Regions from separate parts of the Nonomuraea sp. NPDC048881 genome, predicted to be linked through region 2. Evidence: riboswitches for the same ligand, from Rfam matches in the RefSeq annotation. Region 2 holds a riboswitch; the other holds the start of a gene.
What was found. Region 2 has a riboswitch for glycine ahead of gcvP (aminomethyl-transferring glycine dehydrogenase). Riboswitches for the same ligand answer to the same signal wherever they lie in the genome.
Positions count from the first base shown of each region.

Region 1: linked by a shared signal. The riboswitch ahead of gcvT (glycine cleavage system aminomethyltransferase GcvT) and the one ahead of gcvP (aminomethyl-transferring glycine dehydrogenase) in region 2 are both predicted to bind glycine.

Region 1 is NZ_JBEZGC010000001.1:974,600-980,045, reverse strand. Features, by position in the region: gene AB0C33_RS04665 (M4 family metallopeptidase) at 1-683, shown strand, start outside; gene AB0C33_RS04660 (M28 family peptidase) at 755-2,128, shown strand; glycine riboswitch at 2,375-2,472, shown strand; glycine riboswitch at 2,493-2,592, shown strand; gene gcvT (glycine cleavage system aminomethyltransferase GcvT) at 2,627-3,712, shown strand; gene gcvH (glycine cleavage system protein GcvH) at 3,709-4,098, shown strand; gene AB0C33_RS04645 (L-serine ammonia-lyase) at 4,158-5,446, shown strand, end outside.
Region 2 is NZ_JBEZGC010000003.1:327,253-332,698, forward strand. Features, by position in the region: gene AB0C33_RS12365 (FHA domain-containing protein) at 1-336, shown strand, start outside; gene AB0C33_RS12370 (MerR family transcriptional regulator) at 360-986, shown strand; gene AB0C33_RS12375 (bifunctional nuclease family protein) at 1,119-1,589, shown strand; gene AB0C33_RS12380 (MerR family transcriptional regulator) at 1,737-2,357, shown strand; glycine riboswitch at 2,406-2,502, shown strand; gene gcvP (aminomethyl-transferring glycine dehydrogenase) at 2,669-5,446, shown strand, end outside.

The DNA of each region.
Region 1 (5,446 bases), on a different contig from region 2:
CCACCGTGACCGGCGGCTCGGCGCAGTCGATCACCCTACGGACCGGCACCCTGCCGGCCGGCGTGACCGCCTCGTTCAGCCCGGCCACCATCACCGCGGGGCAGAGCTCGACGCTGACTATCAACACCTCGGCGAGCAGCCCGCAGGGCAGCCACTCGATCGCCATCACGGCCGACGGCGCCGACGTGGACCGCCAGGCCACCTACAACCTGCAGATCGGGCAGAGCTCGCCGAACGACTACTCCTTCGGCGTGACGCCGTCGTCGGCCTCGGTGCAGGCCGGTCAGTCGGCCACCGCCACGGTCAGCACGCAGGTCACCGCCGGTCAGGCGCAGAGCATCGCCCTGGCGGCGAGCAACGTGCCCGCGGGCGTGACAGTCAGCTTCAACCCGTCCACGATCACCGCCGGGCAGTCGTCCACGGTGACGTTCGCGACCACGAGCGGCGTGACGCCCAGCACGTACACGATCAGCCTGAACGCCGACGGCGCGAGCGCCGACCACTCGGCCTCCTTCAGCCTGACGGTGGGCGGCGGCCAGGGCACCACGTGGCAGACGTACACGGCCTACACGGCCGGACAGACCGTCACCTACCAGGGCACCAGCTACCGCTGCCTCCAGGCGCACACCAGCCTGCCGGGCTGGGAGCCGCCCAACACCCCTGCCCTCTGGCAGCCGGTCTAAGTCGCACGACCTGGGCGGCCACGCCGGAGTGGCCGCCCAACCCCCTTGAGGAGCCACAGATCGTGAACGCCATGCTCAGGCTGGGCGCCGCGGCCACCGCCGCGTTGGCCCTGACCCTCACCACGCCGGCCGGACCGGCCGGCGCCGCCGCCGACCCCGCGCCCGACATCCCCGTCGCGAACGTGACGGCGCATCTGAGCCAGTTGCAGTCCATCGCCACGAGCAACGGCGGCAACCGCGCCTCGGGCAGGCCGGGCTTCACCGCCTCGATGAACTACATCAAGGGCAAGCTGGACGCGGCCGGCTTCACCACCCGCGTGCAGAACTTCAGCGGCGGCAGCAACCTGATCGCCGACTGGCCGGGCGGCCCGGCCAACCAGACCGTGATGCTCGGCGCCCACCTCGACAGCGTCGCGGCCGGCCCCGGGATCAACGACAACGGTTCCGGCTCGGCCGCGCTCCTGGAGAACGCCCTCACCCTGGCCGCCCGCAAGCCCACCCTCACCAAGCACGTGCGCTTCGGCTGGTGGGGCGCCGAAGAGGCGGGCATGGTCGGGTCCAGGTACTACGTGCAGAACGGCGGCGCGAGCGGCGTCGAGGTGTACCTGAACTTCGACATGATCGCCTCGACCAACGCCGGCTACTTCGTCTACGACGACGACGCGGCGATCCAGCGCACCTTCAACGACTACTTCGCCACCATCGGCCTGCAGACCGAGGGTGACAGGGAGGGCGACGGCCGCAGCGACCACGCCTCGTTCAAGAGCGCGGGCGTCCGGGTCGGCGGCCTGGCCACGGGGGCCGGGGCGGTCAAGAGCTCGGCCCAGGCCGCCAAGTGGGGCGGCTCGGCCGGGCAGGCGTTCGACCGCTGCTACCACAGCGCGTGCGACAGCTACCCGAGCGCCATCAACACCACGGCGCTCGACCGCAACTCCGACGCCATCGCGTACGCCATATGGAAGCTCGCCGTGGGCACCGGCACGCCCACGGAGAACGACTACTCGATCTCGGTGACCCCGTCGTCGGCATCGGTCCAGGCCGGTCAGTCGGCTACCGCGGCGGTCAGTACCCAGGTCACGTCCGGCCAGGCGCAGAGCGTCGCGCTCTCCGCCGGGAACGTGCCGAGCGGGGTCACCGTCTCCTTCAGCCCGTCCACGGTTCAGGCGGGCCAGTCGTCCACCGTCACGATCGCCACCGCCAGCGGCGTCGCGGCGGGGACGTACACCATAGGGATCAACGGCGACGGGACGACGGCGGACCACTCCGCGTCCTTCACCCTGACCGTCGGAGGGGACGGCCAGGGCACCACCTGGACGGCTTACAAGTCGTACACGGCCGGAGACGTCGTCACCTACCAGGGGGTCAGCTACCGCTGCCTCCAGGCGCACACCAGCCTGCCGGGCTGGGAGCCGCCGAACGTGCCCGCCCTCTGGGCGCGGGCCTGACCCTAGGACCTGATCTCCGGGTTCGATCCCGCGCGGGCCGGTCACCGCCGGCCCGCCCCGAGCTGCCGCGTGCGAGCTGACCTGCCATGACCGGCTCGCGCGCGGCCACCAACGCGGCCGCGACCCCGCCTCTCCGGGGCCGCGGCCGCTTTTCGCTGCGTGCGGGATGTCGCGGATGCCGCGGATGGCGGGGGGCGAAGCGCGACAACACCCCCATGACGGCACTAGGCTGACGGACATCACCGGCGAAACCGTGCGGGAGAGCACCCTGACAGCCGGTCAGGGTCCCTGAAGGAGCAAGCCCTCCCCGCGAACCTCTCAAGGCAAAGGACCGCGCGGCAGCCCTGTAAGGCGTTCTTACGGGGAGGTGACCTCTGGAAAGCAGGCCCTCGGGGCCTCGCCGAAGGTGAAAGTCCGGTAAAACTCGGGCGAAGCTCTCAGGCATCCATGACAGAGGGGGAGGATGCTGGCATCCAATCCTGTCCTGAGGTGCGACAAATGTCCCGACCTACGCCGCTACGAGACGTCCACGAGGCCCTAGGCGCCACGCTGACCGACTTCGCCGGCTGGCTCATGCCGCTCCGGTACGGCAGCGAGTCGGCGGAGCACAAAGCCGTCCGCGAGGCGGCCGGGCTGTTCGACCTCTCGCACATGGGCGAGATCTTCCTGACCGGTCCGCAGGCCGGAGAGGCCCTCGACTACGCGCTGGTCGGCCACCTGTCGGCGCTCGCGCCCGGCCGGGCCAGGTACACGATGATCGTGGACGAGCGCGGCGGGGTGCTCGACGACCTCATCGTCTACCGGCTGGCGGACGAGGAGTTCATGGTGGTGGCCAACGCCTCGAACTCCGACAAGGTCGCGGATGAGCTGAAAAATCGCACTAAGTCGTATGACGCGGCGGTCGATGACCGCTCCCAGCAGTACGCCCTCATCGCGATCCAGGGCCCGAAGGCCCAGGAGATCCTGGCCACGCTCACCGACGCCGACCTCGACGGTCTCAAGTACTACGCGGGCCTGCCCGGCGTGGTCGACGGCCGCCAGGCGCTCATCGCCCGTACCGGCTACACCGGCGAGGACGGCTTCGAGCTGTTCGTCGCCAACCAGGACGCCGTGCCGCTCTGGCGCGCCCTGGAGGCCGCGGGCGAGCCGCACGGGCTGCGCGCCGCCGGTCTGTCCAGCCGCGACACCCTCAGGCTGGAGGCCGGCATGCCGCTCTACGGCAACGAGCTGAGCTCCGACCTGACCCCGTTCGACGCGGGGCTGGGCAGAGTGGTGAAATTCGACAAGCCCGGTGACTTCGTCGGCAGGGCGGCACTGGAGGCGGTCAAGGACGACCAGCCCCGCCGCCGCCTCGTCGGCCTGGTCGCCCAGGGCCGCCGGGTGCCGCGTCACGGCTACCCGGTCACCCGCGACGGCGCCGTCGTCGGCGAGGTCACCAGCGGTGCGCCCTCCCAGACCCTGGGCAAGCCCATCGCGATGGCCTACGTGGACGCCGGGGCCGACACAGGTCTGGCCGTGGACATCCGGGGCAGCCATGAACCTATGGACCTGGTCGAGCTGCCCTTCTACAGGAGGAACAAGTGAGCAACATCCCTGACGACCTGAACTACACCAAGGAGCACGAGTGGGTGTCGGGCGTGGACGACGGCATCACCGTGACCGTCGGCATCACGGCCTTCGCCGCCGAGGCTCTTGGTGACGTCGTCTTCGTGCAGCTCCCCGAGGTCGGTTCGACCGTCGAGGCGGGTGACTCGGTCGGCGAGGTCGAGTCCACCAAGTCGGTGAGCGAGATCTACGCGCCCGTCGGCGGCGAGATCGTCGAGGTGAACTCGGCCGTGGCCGACGACCCGTCGCTGGCCAACAGCGACCCGTACGGCGACGGCTGGATGTTCCGCGTCCGCATGGAGGGCGACGCGGAGGACCTGCTGTCCGCCGAGGAGTACACGGCGCTCACCTCAGGCGAGTCCTGACACCAACGCCGGGGCCCGCCGCGGGCCCCGGCACTTCCTGAACTGAAGGGCGCCCATCAATGGCGATCAGCGTCTTCGACCTCTTCAAGATCGGCATCGGACCGTCCAGCTCCCACACGGGCGGCCCGATGGCCGCCGCGCACAAGTTCGCCCGCGGGCTGCACGACGACGGCCTGCTCCCCCGCGTGGCCCGCGTCGAGGTCATCCTGTACGGCTCGCTCGGCCTGACCGGCAAGGGCCACGGCAGCGACAAGGCGGTGCTGCTCGGCCTGTCCGGTGAGAAGCCGGAACTGGTCGACGTCGACTCCGTCGACGCCCGCCTGGCCGAGATGCGCGCCGCGGGCACGGTCAAGCTCTACGGCGAGCACGAGATCCCCTTCGTCGTGGGTCAGGACCTCGTCTTCGAGCGCAAGATCTCCCTGCCCGAGCACCCCAACGGCATGCGCTTCACCGCCCGCGACGAGCAGGGCGAGACCGTGCGCGAGAAGGTCTACTTCTCCGTCGGCGGCGGCTTCGTCGTGGACGAGAAGGCCACCGGCGCCGACCGCATCAAGCCCGACGACACCGTCCTGCCCTACCCGTTCGCCTCGGGCGAGGAGCTGCTCAAGCACTGCTCGAACACCGGCCTGTCGATCTCCGCCCTGATGCTGGAGAACGAGAAGGCGTTCGGGCGCACCGAGGAGGAGATCCGCGCGGGCATCCTCAACCTGTGGCGGGTGATGTCGGAGTGCGTGCGGCGCGGCATCGGCAAGGAGGGCGTGCTGCCCGGCGGCCTGAAGGTCAAGCGCCGGGCCAACCAGCTCCACCGGCGGCTGCAGGCCGAGTCGGCCGAGAAGGACCCGCTGCAGGCGATGGACTGGGTGGCGCTGTTCGCCCTGGCCGTCAACGAGGAGAACGCCGCCGGCGGCCGCATCGTCACCGCCCCCACCAACGGCGCCGCGGGCATCATCCCGGCCGTGCTGACGTACTACACCAAGTTCGTCCCGAGCGCCGACGACGACGGCGTGGTGCGCTTCCTGCTCACGGCGGCCGCGATCGGCGTGCTGTTCAAGGAGAACGCCTCGATCTCCGGCGCCGAGGTCGGCTGCCAGGGCGAGGTGGGCTCGGCCTGCTCGATGGCCTCGGCCGGGCTGACCGAGGTCATGGGCGGCACCCCCGAGCAGGTGGAGAACGCCGCCGAGATCGGCATCGAGCACAACCTCGGGCTGACCTGCGACCCGATCGGCGGCCTGGTGCAGATCCCGTGCATCGAGCGCAACGCGGTGGCCTCCAACAAGGCCATCACGGCCGCCAGGATCGCCCTGCGCGGCGACGGCCGCCACTACGTGGCGCTGGACAAGGCCATCAA
Region 2 (5,446 bases):
CGGGCGCTGGTCGAACAGCTCCCGCCCGGCACGGCGTTGCTCACGGTCACCAGGGGGCCCAACCAGGGCAGCCGGTTCCGGCTGGACAAAGACCTCACCACGACCGGGCGCCACCCGGAGAGCGACATCTTCCTCGACGACATCACCGTCTCCCGTCGCCACGTCGAGTTCTACCGCCACCGCGGCGGCCAGTTCTCCGTACGCGACGTGGGCAGCCTCAACGGCACCTACGTCAACCGGGAGCGCATCGAGGAGGTTCCCCTGCACTCCGGAGACGAGGTGCAGATCGGCAAGTTCCGCCTCGTCTTCCTGATGAGGGTCAACGCCGGCGCATGAGCTCACAGGCGGCACGCTCGCACATGAGCATCGGGGAGGTGCTCGCCCTGCTGCAGGGCGAGTTCCCCGACGTCACCGTGTCCAAGATCCGCTTCTTGGAGGGTGAGGGGCTGATCGAGCCCGAGCGCAGCCCCTCGGGCTACCGCAAGTTCACCCATCTCCACGTCGAGCAGTTGCGTTTCATCCTGACCGAGCAGCGCGACCACTACCTGCCGCTGCGGGTGATCAAGGACAAGATGGCCGAGAGCTTCGGCCGTCCGCGCGCGGTGCAGCAGACCCAGGAGATCCGCTACGACCGGGCCCAGTTGCTGGAGGCGGCCGGCATCGACGAGGAGACCCTCGCCGAGCTGGAGGACTACGGCCTGCTGGCCCCCGTGGCCAGGCGCTACGACGAGGAGGCGCTGAAGATCGCGCGCAGCGTCGGCGCCCTGGCCCGTTTCGGCCTGCACGCCCGCCACCTGCGCGCGGTCAAGGCCGCCGCCGAGCGGGAGTGCGGGCTGGTCGAGCAGACCGTCGCGCCCATACTCAAGCGGCGCGCGCCCGGCGCCATCGGCGAGGCCGACGAGGCCGCCAGGGAGTTGTCCACGCTCCTGCTCGACCTGCACGCCTCCCTGGTGCGCCTCGGCGTCAGGTCTGTCCTGGGCCGCTGAGGGCACAGAGCTGGAAGGCCGGGGCACATTCCAGGCCTGACGGGTGTTACGTTGAAATGCATAAGCGTGTAGCAGAAACGACCCAGTCAACAGCTGTGCCGGGCGACCGGCCGGCCGAATACGGAGCAGCCCGTGTTGCAGATGGAGGTCGTGGGCGTTCGAGTTGAGATGCCCACAAATCAGCCGATCGTCTTGCTCAAGGAGGCACACGGGGAACGGTTCCTTCCGATCTGGATCGGCATGACCGAGGCGACCGCGATCGCCCTGGCGCAGGCCGAGGAGCCGCCGCCCCGGCCGCTCACCCACGACCTGTTCAGGGACGTGCTGAGCGCGCTCGGCGTCGGGCTGCGCGCGGTCAACATCGTGGCCCTGCGTGACGGCATCTTCTTCGCCGACCTGGTGTTCTCCAACGGCGTGGAGGTCAGCGCCCGCCCCTCCGACTCGATCGCCCTGGCGCTGCGCACCGGCGCGCGCATCTTCGCCAGCGAAGAGGTGGTCCAGGAGGCCGGTGTGATCATCCCTGACGACCAGGAGGACGAGGTGGAGAAGTTCAGGGAGTTCCTTGACACGATCACTCCCGAGGACTTCGGCAGGGCGGGGTAGGTATTTCAGTGCATTTACGCTTCACGACGCGCCGAGCCGGATCGTTGACTGAGCATGGTCACGGTCCTACGGTGCAAGTGAAACCCGTGGTCGCCCTTTACGAACCCCCAGATCAGGCCATGGGATGAGAGAAAGCCGGAGGTCCGCGTGGCGGTCAGCAGCGGCGAGGGAAAGACGGCCGGCCAGGAAGATCCGGTGCGGCGCGAGAGCGCGCGGCAGCGTGCCGGAGAGCAGGGACTGCTCTTCGACGAGCAGCCCGCGACGGTGCCCGACGACATCGGATACCGCGGGCCCACAGCCTGCTCGGCGGCCGGCATCACCTACAGGCAGCTCGACTACTGGGCGCGCACGGGCCTGGTCGAGCCCACGATAAGAGCCGCGCACGGCTCGGGCTCGCAGCGGCTCTACAGCTTCCGCGACATCCTGGTGCTCAAGGTCGTCAAGCGGCTGCTCGACACCGGGGTGTCGTTGCAGCAGATCCGCACCGCGGTGCAGCATCTGCGTGACCGCGGGGTCGCCGACCTCGCGCAGATCACGCTCATGAGCGACGGTGTCAGCGTCTACGAGTGCACCTCGGCCGACGAGGTGATCGATCTCCTCCAGGGCGGCCAGGGCGTGTTCGGCATCGCCCTCGGCCGGGTCTGGCGAGAGGTCGAGGGCTCCCTCGCGGAGCTGCCGGGGGAACGGGCGGCGGTCGAGGACACCGTCCCGGCCGACCATCCCGCTGACGAGCTCGCCAAGCGGCGTCGCGCACGCCGCACGGGGTGAGCTGAACCGCTGAACACACCGTAGTAATCTAGGACAGAGTAAGGCTGATGACCCCGTGCGGGAGAGTCCCTGGGCTTCGGTCCTGGGGCGCCGAAGGAGCAACCCTCCCCGGAATCTCTCAGGCATCCCGTACCGCTCGGGTGAGGCAACTCTGGAAAGCAGGTGCGCCCGCCAGGCGCACCTCACCGACGGTGCAAGCCCCACGGTGGGGTGAAGCTCTCAGGTCGCGATGACGTCGCGATGACAGAGGGGGAGATCCGGCACTCGCCCGCGCCCTGGCGCCGGTCTCCAAGCCTCGGGAGGCAACCTCCATGACCGACCTGTCCGCTCCGCCGTTCTCGTCCAGGCACATCGGCCCATCGGAGTCCGAGCAGCAGCGCATGCTCGAGGCCGTGGGCTTCGAGTCCGTCGGCGATCTGGTGGCCGTGGCCGTGCCCGAGGCCATCAGGGTCAAGGACCGGCTCAAGCTGCCGGCCGCCGCGAGCGAGACCGAGGCCATCGCCGAGCTGCGCGAGCTGGCCTCCCGCAACCGGGTGCTGACCTCCATGATCGGCCTGGGCTACTACGACACCGTCACGCCCGCCGTCATCCGGCGCAACCTGCTGGAGAACCCGGGCTGGTACACCGCCTACACGCCGTACCAGCCGGAGATCTCGCAGGGCCGCCTGGAGGCGCTGCTGAACTTCCAGACGGTCGTCTCCGACCTGACCGGCCTCGACGTCGCCGGCGCCTCCCTGCTGGACGAGGCCACCGCCGCGGCCGAGGCCATGACGCTGGCCCGCCGGGCCGGCAAGTCCAAGAGCGACGTGTTCGTGGTCGACGCCGACACGCTGCCCCAGACCAAGGCCGTGCTGGCCACCCGCGCCGAGCCGCTCGGCATCACGCTGGTCGAGCACGACCTCGACGGCGAGCTGCCCGAGTGCTTCGGCGTGCTCGTCCAGTACCCGGGCGCCTCGGGCCGCCTGCGCGACTTCCGCGACGTGGCCGCCAGGGCGCACGAGGCGGGCGCGCTCGTCGTGGCCGCCGCCGACCTGCTGGCCCTCACGCTGGTGGCCGCCCCCGGCGAGCTGGGCGCCGACATCGCCGTCGGCTCCTCCCAGCGCTTCGGCGTCTCCTTCGGGTTCGGCGGGCCGCACGCGGCCTACATGTCCGTACGCGAGGGCCTGCAGCGGCAGATGCCCGGCCGTCTGGTCGGCGTGTCGGTCGACGTCGACGGCGACCCCGCCTACCGGCTGGCCCTGCAGACCCGCGAGCAGCACATCCGCCGCGAGAAGGCCACCAGCAACATCTGCACCGCCCAGGTCCTGCTGGCCGTGATCGCCGGCATGTACGCCGTCTACCACGGCCCCGAGGGCCTGCGCCGGATCGCGCACCGCGTGCACCGGCACGCCGTCGCGCTGGCCGGCGGGCTGCGCGAGGCCGGCCTGGAGGTCGTGCACGGCGAGTTCTTCGACACCGTGCTCGTCCGGGTTCCCGGCAGGGCCGCCGAGGTGGTGGCCGCCGCGGCCGAGCGGGGCGTCAACCTGTGGCAGGCCGGCGACGATCACGTCTCGATCGCCTGCGACGAGAAGACCGGCGCCGCCGAGCTGGTCAAGGTGTGGGCCGCCTTCGGCGTCGAGCGCGAGGAGGTGGCGCTGGAGGCCGACGCGCTGCCGGCCGACCTGCTGCGCGAGTCGGACTACCTGACCCACCCGGTCTTCCACAGCCACCGCTCCGAGACCGCGATGCTGCGCTACCTGCGCAGACTCCAGGACAAGGACATCGCGCTCGACCGTTCGATGATCCCGCTCGGCTCGTGCACGATGAAGCTGAACGCGACCACCGAGATGGAGCCGATCACCTGGCCGGAGTTCGCCGGCGTGCACCCGTACGCGCCGGAGGCCCAGACCGAGGGCTACCGGGAGCTCATCGGCACCCTGGAGGGCTGGCTGGCCGAGGTGACCGGCTACGACGCGGTCTCCATCCAGCCGAACGCCGGCTCCCAGGGCGAGTTCGCCGGCCTGCTGGCCATCCGCGCCTACCACCAGGCCAACGGCGACACCGAGCGGGACGTGTGCCTGATCCCGTCCTCGGCCCACGGCACGAACGCGGCCAGCGCCGTCATGGCGGGCATGCGGGTCGTCGTCGTGGCCTGCGACAGCGACGGGAACATCGACCTGGCCGACCTGGACGCCAAGATCGCCAAGCACCGCGACAAGCTTGCCGCGATCATGGTGACGTACCCGTCCACGCACGGCGTGTACGAGGAGTCGATCACCGAGGTCTGCGCCAAGGTGCACGAGGCCGGCGGCCAGGTCTACGTCGACGGCGCCAACCTCAACGCCCTGGTGGGCCTGGCCAAGCCGGGCGAGTTCGGCGCCGACGTGTCCCACCTCAACCTGCACAAGACGTTCTGCATCCCGCACGGCGGCGGCGGCCCCGGCGTCGGCCCGGTCGCGGTCCGCGGCCACCTGGCGGCCTACCTGCCCGGCCACCCGCTGCGCGACGGCGGCCCGGTCGGGCCGGTCTCGGCCGCCCCGTACGGCTCGGCGGGCATCCTGCCGATCTCGTGGGCGTACGTGCGGATGATGGGCTCCGAGGGCCTCACCGCGGCCACCGAGCAGGCCATCCTGTCGGCCAACTACCTGGCCCGGCGCCTGGCCCCGCACTACCCGGTGCTCTACACCGGCCGCGGCGGCCTGGTGGCCCACGAGTGCATCGTGGACCTGCGCCAGATCACCAAGGAGACCGGCGTCACCGTCGACGACGTGGCCAAGCGCCTGATCGACTACGGCTTCCACGCGCCGACCATGTCGTTCCCGGTGGCCGGGACGCTGATGATCGAGCCGACCGAGAGCGAGGACCTGGACGAGCTCGACCGGTTCGTGGACGCCATGATCGCCATCCGCGGCGAGATCGCCAAGGTGGCCTCCGGCGACTACGACAAGACCGACAACCCGCTGCGCAACGCGCCGCACACGGCCGAGTCGGTCACCGCCGACGAGTGGGCCCACCCGTACTCGCGGACCGAGGCGGCCTACCCGGTGGCCTCGCTGCGCGAGGGCAAGTACTGGGTGCCGGTGCGCCGCATCGACCAGGCGTACGGCGAC